2 regions of the Nocardia sichangensis genome follow, and region 2 is predicted to be linked to the other one. Evidence: riboswitches for the same ligand, from Rfam matches in the RefSeq annotation. Region 2 holds a riboswitch; the other holds the start of a gene.
The links. A riboswitch is a leader RNA that binds a small molecule or an ion and turns the genes downstream of it on or off. The one in region 2 is predicted to bind S-adenosylmethionine.
Positions count from the first base shown of each region.

Region 1: linked by a shared signal. The riboswitch ahead of metX (homoserine O-acetyltransferase MetX) and the one ahead of ACL03I_RS23690 (aminotransferase class V-fold PLP-dependent enzyme) in region 2 are both predicted to bind S-adenosylmethionine.

Region 1 covers NZ_JBJZOK010000018.1:101,362-106,207, forward strand. Annotated here, with positions in the region: gene ACL03I_RS24175 (MFS transporter) at 77-1,621, opposite strand; gene ACL03I_RS24180 (TetR family transcriptional regulator) at 1,703-2,416, shown strand; SAM riboswitch class IV at 2,469-2,579, shown strand; gene metX (homoserine O-acetyltransferase MetX) at 2,797-3,954, shown strand; gene ACL03I_RS24190 (winged helix-turn-helix transcriptional regulator) at 4,018-4,395, opposite strand; gene ACL03I_RS24195 (nitroreductase family protein) at 4,465-4,846, shown strand, end outside.
Region 2 covers NZ_JBJZOK010000017.1:156,679-161,524, reverse strand. Annotated here, with positions in the region: gene ACL03I_RS23695 (Pls/PosA family non-ribosomal peptide synthetase) at 1-2,902, opposite strand, end outside; SAM riboswitch class IV at 3,437-3,550, shown strand; gene ACL03I_RS23690 (aminotransferase class V-fold PLP-dependent enzyme) at 3,598-4,846, shown strand, end outside.

The sequences.
Region 1 (4,846 bases), on a different contig from region 2:
TCCAGCACGGCAACCGCCTGGCACACGACGAGGCCCGCGCGGCGTCAGCACGCCGCGCGGACCTCGTTCCGGTGGATCAGACCGCGACCGGAAGCCGTGCCCCGTCCTCGGAACCTTCGATCAGGTTCTCCGGCCGGTCCCGGATCATCAGCGCGATGATCGGGACGGCCGCCAAGAAGAACCCGGCGCCGACGTAGAAGGCCACGTCGTAACTGTGGATCGCGGCCCGCGCGGCCAAGTTGTCGATGCCAGGGTTGTCATGCGCGAAGGTCTTGGCGACCTGCACCGAGATGGTGGTCAGCAGCGCCGTGCCGACCGCCCCGCCGACCTGCTGCGCCGCGTTCAGCAGCGCGGAAGCGACGCCGGAGTCCTCTTCCTCCACCTGATGCAGCGCGACCGTCTGCATGCCGACGAACAGCGGACCCATACCGAGCGCGATGAGCACCTGAGCGGGCAGCACACCGGCGAGGAAGCTGTCACCGAAGCTCAGTTGAGCCAGCAGCACCAGGCCGACGACGCCCAGCACGGCCCCGGCCAGCATCAGCGGACGCGGGCCGAGCTTCGGCAGCAGAGCGCTGGTGACACCCGCCGAGATCGCGATGCCCGCCGGGAAGGGCAGGAACGCGAAGCCCGCCTTCAGGGCGGAGTAGCCCAGCGTGATCTGGAAGTAGAAGCTCAGGAACAGGAACATCGCGAACATCGCGATCGGGATGAGCAGCGCGGCGAGGAACGCGCCGCCCCGGTTGATCTCACCCGGGATGTGCAACGGCAGCAGCGGGTTCGCCGAGCGCCGTTCGATCGCGACGAAGGCGACGAGCAAGGCCAGCCCGGCGACCAGCAGCGCCAGCGTGCTGCCCGCCAGCCAGCCGTCGTCGGCGGCACGACTGAAGCCGTACACGATGGAGATCAGACCGAGCGTCACGGTGACGGCTCCTGGCACGTCGTATCCCCCGCTGCGCGGCGCGGGCACGTCCTTCGCCACCCAGGCCAGCGCGCCGAGCAGCGCGATCAGCGCGATCGGCGTGTTGACCAGCAGGCACCAGCGCCAGGAGGCGTATTCGGTGAGCGCGCCACCGGCGATCAGCCCCAGCGCCGCACCACCCGCGGAGATGCCCGCGAACACACCGAACGCGGTGGCCCGCTCGCCGGGCTCGGTGAAGGTCACCGACAGCAGCGAGAGCGCGGCCGGAGCCAGCAGTGCGGCGAACGCGCCCTGCAACGCGCGTCCGGCGAACAGTTCCGCGCCGGTCTGCGCGAGACCGGCCAGCGCCGACGCACTCGCGAAGCCGATCAGGCCGACGATGAAGATCCGGCGTCGGCCGAGGTAGTCGGCCAGCCTGCCGCCGAGCAGCAGCAGGCCACCGAAGATCAGCGTGTAGGCGGTGAGCATCCATTGCCGGTTGCCGTCGCTGATGTCGAGATCCCGCTGCGCGAACGGCAGCGAGATCGTCACGATGGTGGCGTCCAGCACCACCATGAGCTGGGCTAACGCGATCACTCCCAGCGCGAGCCAACGCGCTGAACCGCTCGCCCGCTGCGGCGCGTGCACCGCTGTCGCGGTTTCGGTCACGGTCTTCTCCTCGTCCTCGATGTCCGGAGCAATCCTGTCATCGAGCGACATTTGTCGTCAAGCGCAAAATGTCGTGTTACGACATTTGACCGTTACGGACAGGAAAACGGCAGGTTGCGTTAACATGGGGGCATGCTCGAGTTATCGGCGCCGACGGGCGCGGGCGCAGCGGCCGACCGCGCCGCCGGCGGCCCGGCGACCCAGGGCCTGCGCGAACGCAAGAAGCAACAGACCAGGCTGCGGATCATCGCCGCGGCCCTGGATCTGTGCGACACACAGGGCTTCGACGCGACCACGATCGAGCAGATCGCCAACGCCGCGGACGTCTCGCCGCGCACGATCAACCGCTATTTCGACAGCAAAGAAGACATCGTCCTGGGGCCCGTGCAGGATTTCGGGCAGACCATCGCCGAGACGCTGCGCGAATTGCCCCGCACGGGCAACGAACTCGGGGCGCTGCGCCAGGCCTTCCTGCACGTGGTCGATGAAGCCGCCGCGGCGGGCGAGGCGGATCCGCTGTCGTTCCGGCAGTTCCAGAAGATGCAGCGGATTCTGCGCAGCAGCCCGTCGGTCAGCGCGCGCAGCATGGAGCACGCCGACGACAAGAACCACGCGATCGCCGCCGTGGTCGCCGAGCGCCTCGGCACCACGCCGGACGCGCGCCCGGTGCGGCTGATCGTCGGCACCTGGCAACTGATCGGCCACATCGGCATGGAGTGCTCCGACGATGTGTTCCTCGACGACGACCTGGCGGTCGCGGCCAGGGCAGGGCGGGCGGCGTTCACCGAGGCCTACGACGAGTTCGTGCGCACCTGCTGCGGGGCGCCGACCGCTGCGGACCAGTGAGTTCGACGGAGGATTTCGGGCGCTGACCGCCCGCCGGTTATGATGCCGGGCAGGTCATGAGTACCAGCGTCAAGCCCCGGCTCGCTGGTCGGCAACCCTCCAGCCGCGGTGGGGTGCTCCGGGTGATGACCTGGCTCCCGAGAGCCGGGAGCAAGCGCGTAACAGGAGGTCGCCGGCATGTGTTGTTGTTCGTTACCCACACACCGCTAACCCCTGCTGTACCGGCGAACACCTGCTTGGGAGCAAACCATGAGTGAATTCACCGCGCCCGGGGCCGAGCGAGGCCCGGCGCAGTCGGCCCCGCACAGCCGTGGTGCCGAGTTCGGGGTCGTGCGCTTCCTCCCGGATCCTCCGCCCGCCGGTTTCGCGGGGGCGGCGACATGACCGTGAACACCGAACCGATCGCGCGGACCTCCGGCATCGCCCTGCCGCCCCCGGATGGACAGCTCGGCACCATCGCCATCGGGGACGTGCGGCTGGAGAACGGCGCGGTCATCCCGGACGTCCACCTCGCGGTACAACGCTGGGGTGAGCTCTCCCCCGGCATGGACAACATCGTGCTGGTCGAACACGCGCTGACCGGCGACTCGCACGTCGTCGGCAAGCCCGACGGCGTGCACCCGCTGCCCGGCTGGTGGGACGGCATGGTCGGTCCCGGCGCGCCGCTGGACACCGACGAATGGTGTGTGCTCGCGACGAACGTGCTCGGCGGCTGCAAGGGCAGCACCGGGCCGTCCACTGCCGCTCCGGACGGAAAGCCGTGGGGCTCGCGTTTTCCCGAGATCTCCATCCGCGATCAGGTGACCGCCGAAGCCGCTCTGCTCGACCTGCTCGGTGTCGAGCGGCTCGCGGCCGTGGTCGGCGGGTCGATGGGCGGTATGCGGGTGCTCGAGTGGATGGTCGGCGCACCGGATCGGGTCGCCGCGGCGCTGGTGCTCGCGGTCGGAGCCCGCGCCACCGCCGATCAGATCGGCACCCAGACCACCCAGATCGCGGCGATCACGTCCGATCCGGACTGGCAGGGCGGCGACTATCACGGCACCGGCCGCGCCCCGACGACGGGGATGGCGCTGGCCCGGCGGATCGCGCACCTGACCTACCGCACCGAGTTCGAGCTGGATCACCGGTTCGAGAACAAGCCGCAGGGCGACGAGGACCCGTGGAACGGCGGACGCTACGCGGTGCAGAGCTACCTGGACCATCAGGCCGAAAAGCTCTGCAAGCGTTTCGATCCCGCCACCTATGTGCTGCTGACCGAGGCGATGAACCGCCACGACGTCGGCCGCGGCCGGGGCGGCATCGAGGCGGCGCTCTCGGCGACGCCGGTGCCGTGCGTGGTCGGCGGCGTCGACTCCGACCGGCTCTATCCGCTGCGGACCCAGCAGGAACTCGCCGATCTGCTGCCCGGATGCGACGGACTGGAGATCGTGCACTCCCGCGACGGGCACGACGGATTCCTCACCGAGGCGGCGGCGGTGTCCAAACTGCTGACCGAGACCATGCGCCTGGCCCGCGCCGGTGTGCGCCCCGAACGCTGACAAGGGTCCACTTCCCCTCGCGCCCGCACTGATCGGTACCTCGCGCCGTGATGCCGTCCACTCTCAGAGCGCTGCGGCTCGCCGCGCCGCTTCGATGCGGTTGATGTTGGTTTCGATCCACTCCCGCAGCGCCGCTATCGGCGTGCGCAGACTGTGCCCCAGCTCTGTCAGCGTGTAGTCGACTCGTGGCGGGATCGTGGGATGCACTGTGCGCGTGACGAAACCGTCGCTCTCCAGTTGCCGCAACGTCTGCGTCAGCATCTTCTGGGAGATGCCATCGATACGGTGGCGCAGATCGGTGTAGCGCATGGTGCCGTCGGCGAGCGCGTCGATGATCAGGACCGTCCATTTCCCCGCGATGTGGTCGAGGATCTCCCGCGTGGGGCACTTCGCGGAGTACACGTCGGCGGGTAGGCCGGAACCTTCTATATAAGTGGGCACCTATTAGAGTGTAGCGCACCAAATAGTGCCTTCTTCCCATTGGAGTGCGACTCTCCGATAGTTAGAAATATGGAGACAAAGACACTTTCGGTAGCCGATGCGATCCGTGGACGTCGCACGGTGCGGCACTATCGCCCCGACCCGGTGGCGCCCGAACTGATCGAAGAGTTGCTCGAGCTGACGATGCAAGCGCCGAGCGCATGGAATATGCAGGACCGGTCGATCGTGGTGGTGACCAGCGAATCCGGCCGCGCCGCGCTGTCGGAGGCGGCGTTCGGCCAGCCGCAGCCGAGGGAGGCGCCGGTGGTGCTGGTCTTCGTCGCCGACGCCGCCGCCTGGCGAGACCGCAACGCCGACATCGCCGAACTAGCCGGTCGCAACGGCGCGTGGAACGCCGAGTTCACCGCCATGTTCGACACACGCGCCGAATATTTGGCGCTGGAACAGCGCG
Region 2 (4,846 bases):
AGGCCTCGACGCTCTTGCCCACCTTCGCGCCGAGCAAGCGCAGCCACAGCGGGGTGAGCAGGCTGGCATACAGCGGGAACAGGAAAGTGCGTGCGGAATCCAGCAGGCGCTCGGTGGCCCATGCCTGCCAGCCGACCCGGCTGCGCACCGGGTGATAGCCCTCGGTCAGGCCGATGCTCAGCAGCCGGACCGCGACGATGGTCGCCGCGGCGTAGACGCCCAGGCTGAGCAGGGTCGCGAAGGGAAGCACGGCGAATGCGCGCGCGACGCCGCCCGCGAGCGTGCGGGTGTCGCGAACGAACCAGGCGAGGAACGCGCCACCGGCGCCGATGCCGAGAATCGGCATGGCGGCCAGCGCCATCGATGTGACACCGAAGACGCCGACCCAGCGGCGGGCTCGAGCCGGCGTGTGCGCGGGCCAGCGGTGCTGGGCCTTGCCCACCTTCACCGCGGGCGAACCGGCCCACTCCTGTTCCGCCTTCACCTTGCCCGCCACCGCGGAGCCGGGCGCCACCTCGGCGTTCCTGCCGATCTTCGTGCCGGGCAACAAGATCGAGCGCGAGCCGACCACCGCGCCGGGGCCGACGGTGATCGGGCCGAGATGCACCACGTCGCCGTCGATCCAGTAGCCGGACAGGTCGACCTCCGGCTCCACGCTGCAACCATCGCCAAGTTCGAGCATCCCCGTCACCGGCGGGAGGCTGTGCAGGTCGACCCCCTTGCCGATCTTCGCGCCGAGCGCGCGGGCGAACGGCACCATCCAGGGGGCGCCGGACAGATTCTCCGCGCCGCTGGCCTCGGACAGGCGCACGGCCGCCCATAACCGCAGATGCACCGAGCCCCCGCGCGGATAGCGCCCCGGCCGGACGCCGCGCAGCAGCAGCCGCGCGCCCGCCACGCAGATCGTCATCCGGCCGAGCGGCGAGATGAACAGCAGGAACGCGACCAGCGTCCACCACCAGGACAGCTGTGGCAGCCATGGCAGCGACCCGGACCAGGCCGCGATGTTGCCGACGATCGCCAGCCAGGTGAGCCACTGCAGGCCGGTGAGGGTGGTGAGCGGGATGGTGGCGAGTACCTGCGCGGCTTGCGCGAGCGGTGGCGTCGGCCGCACCGTCCGGTCGGCGACGGCCACGGTGGGCGTGGTCTGCTCCAGCAGCTCGGCGAGCGCGCCCAGGCGGGGATGGTCGTAGACGTCCGCGACGGCGATCTGCGGATACCGTTCGCGCAAGGCGGTGACCAGCTGGGCCGCCGCGAGTGAACCGCCGCCCAGGTCGAAGAAGTCCGCGTCGAGATCGCCGACCTCCGCGCCGAGGATGGCGTCCCAGAGTCCGGCGATCCACAGGGCCGTGCCGGTCAGGTCGTTGTCGTCGTCGTCCTCGGCGGCGTTGGGCAGCGGCCAGGGCAGCGCGTCGCGGTCGACCTTGCCGGAGGTGCGGGTGGGCAGTTCGTCGACCACCGCGAGCCGGGGCACCAGCGGCGCGGGCAACTGTCCGGCGAGGACCGCGCGCGCGGCCTTGGCATCGAAATCCGGTCCGGGTCCGGTCAGATAGCCGACCAGTAGCTTGTTGCCCGCTTTTGTGGTGCGGATGGCCGTCGCGGCGCCGGTGACTCCGGGCAGGCGTTGCAGAGCGTTATCGATCTCGCCGAGTTCGATGCGCCGCCCGCCCAGCTTGATCTGATCGTCGGCGCGGCCGAGGAAGACCAGACCTGCGCTGTCGTTGCGCACCAGGTCGCCGCTGCGATACGCGCGCTCCCAGCCGACGGAGGCCAGCGGCGCGTACTTCTCGGCGTCCTTGGCCGGGTCGAGGTAGCGGGCCAGCCCGACGCCGCCGATCACCAGTTCGCCGGATTCCCCCTCGGCCACCGGGTTACCCGCCGCATCGACGACGACCAGATCCCAGCCGTTGAGCGGCAATCCGATTCGGATCGGCCACTGACCGTCCAACCGCGCGGCGCAGGCGACGACCGTGGCTTCGGTGGGGCCGTAGGTGTTCCACACCTCGCGCGCCACATCACCGTTTCCGGCGAGACGCTCGGCGAGTTCCGGCGGGACGGCCTCGCCGCCGAAGATGAGCAGGCGCACCGCCTCCAGCGCCTCGACCGGCCAGGTCGCCGCCAGGGTCGGGACGGTCGAGACCACGGTGATCCGCCGCCGCACCAGCCATGGACCGAGATCGGCGCCGGTGCGCACCAGCTCACGCGGAGCGGGCACCAAGCAGGCGCCGTTGCGCCAGGCCAGCCACATCTCCTCGCAGGACGCGTCGAAGGCGACCGACAATCCGGCGAGTACACGGTCACTCGGGCCGATCGGGGCGTCCTGAAGGAACAGGTCGGCTTCCGCGTCGACGAAGGCGGCCGCGTTGCGGTGGGTGACGGCAACGCCTTTCGGGGTGCCGGTGGAACCCGAGGTGAAGATGATCCAAGCGTCATCGCGGGGAGTCGGCAGCGTCGACCAGCTTTCCTCGCGCTGATCTTCCGCCGCGCGGATGCCCGCGGCGGTGGTCTCGATGCCCGCCGCGGTCACGATCGCGGTGACCTGCGCCTCGCCGAAGACCAGTTGGGCGCGCTCGTCCGGGTCGTCCGCGTCGACCGGCACGTAGGCCGCGCCGGAGTACAGGACGGCGAGGATGGTCACGTAGAGCTCACGGGTACCCGACGGTATGCGTACGCCGACCCGGTCGCCCGGTCGCACACCAGCGGTGGCGAGACGGGCCATGGTCTTCTCGATCTCGACGACCAGCTCCAGGTAGGAGAGCACTACTCGGCCGTCATCGATGGCAGGGGCGTCGGGGTGGGCGAGCGCCGTCGCGGTCAGGATGTCGACCAGTGTCCTGGCCTCCGGCGCGCGGTCACCGCGCGACAACGGGCCCGCGGGCGCGTCGACGTCTATCTCGAGCATGGTGCTCTGCGCACCTCCCATCGACTCGCCTCACACTTTCCCGTTGTTGTGTCATAGCTGGGTTACCAAAGGGCAAACGCCACGATGGCCAGTTGTCCACGGTACCCGGGGTTGTCGTCGTTCGTTGTTCACCGGAGTGGACGCCGGATCGGCGGGCGCCCTGCGCGTCGTTGCAGGTGGGATCGATATTCGCCGCCGCGACAGGGCAATCGCTGGTCGGTCCGTCGACCCTCGGGTTCGCCGGGAGATCGCTCGTGTGCGGGTGTGATTCCGCTCATCGAAGCGGTGCGGACCTCGGGATGGGCGCGTGCGGCGTCGAGGCTCGTGGCGCCGGCGACCGGTCCGCCGCCTCGGAGCGCGGTCGAAGGCGTCAGTTGCCGAGGGGCGCGTGGGATCCCGAGGCAGCGGCTCGCGCGCTGTCGTCGGGATGCTTGTAAAGGCTCACGCCTGGTGGTTATCTCCACGCGGTGCTCCTGGGGACTCGGGGTCGAACGTGGTTGACAGCGCCGGGGCGCTTCTGCCACCCTCGGGTCAGGTCATGAGTGCCAGCGCGAAGCCCCGGCTTGCTGGCCGGCAACCCTCCTCCGCGGTGGGGTGCTCCGGGTGACGACCCGGCCGCCGCCCGACCGGGCGCGGCAAGCGCGGACTCGACGAATCATGCGATTGCGGGTCCCTGAGCCGACGGGATTCACGTGATGACTACCACTGTCGACAACACCTGTGCCGCTCTCGCCCGGGTCTCCGGCGACGAATTGCTCGTTCCGCTGGTGCAAGGCGGAACGGCCACCTACGCCAACTTCGACTACGCGGCGAGCGCGCCGGCGTTGACGCAGGTCACCGACCGGGTGCAGCAGTTGCTGCCGTACTACGCGAGCGTGCATCGCGGCGCGGGCTACGCCTCCCGGATCTCCACCGAGTGCTACGAGGCCGCCCGCGGGTCGGTCTCCCGGTTCCTCGACGCCGCCGACGACCAAGTGGTGGTGTTCACCCGCAACACCACCGACTCGCTGAACCTGCTCGCGTCCTGCGTGCCCGGCGACACCGTGGTGCTCGACATCGAGCACCACGCCAACTTCCTGCCCTGGACCAGGCAGGGCAGGCGGGTCGTGCAGGCCGCCGACACGGTGGAGGAGACCATCGGCAGGCTGGTCGCCGAACTGTGCAGTAGGCCCGCCGCACTGCTCGCGGTGACCGGTGCGTCGAATGTGACCGGCGAGGTGCTTCCGCTGGAGCGGCTGGCCACCGTCGCGCACCAGTGCGGCGCCCGAATCCTGGTCGACGCGGCCCAGCTGGCTCCGCATCGTCGAATCAGCCTGCGCGCCAGCGGAATCGACTATCTGGCGTTCTCCGGCCACAAGCTGTACGCGCCGTTCGGCTCGGGTGTGCTGGTGGGCAGACGGGATTGGCTCGACGCGGCGCGGCCCTACCTCGCGGGCGGGGGCGCGGTGCGTGAGGTGAGTACCGACGCGGCCGAGTGGGCGCCCGCTCCGCAGCGGCACGAAGCCGGGTCGCCGAACGTGCTCGGCGCCGCCGCGCTGGCCGCCGCCTGTGACGCGCTCTGTGCCATCGACGCCGAAACCCTTGCCGCGCACGAACATCGACTCGCCGACCGTCTCCGCGACGGCTTGGCCGAGATTCCTGGCGTTCGGCTGTTGCGCATTTGGACCGACAGCCCCGACTCCGTCGGCATCGTCGCGTTCACCCTGGACGATTTCGCCCCCGGCCAGGTCGCCGCCTTTCTTTCCGCCGAACACGGTATCGGCGTCCGCGACGGACGCTTCTGCGCCCACCCGCTGCTCACCCGCCTCGGCTTGGACGGCGCACTGCGCGCGAGCATCGGCCTCGGCACCACCTCCGCCGACGTCGACCGTCTGATCGATGCGATAGCCACCCTCGTGGCGACGGGCCCCACCTGGAACTACGCCGCCGAGAACGGCGTATGGA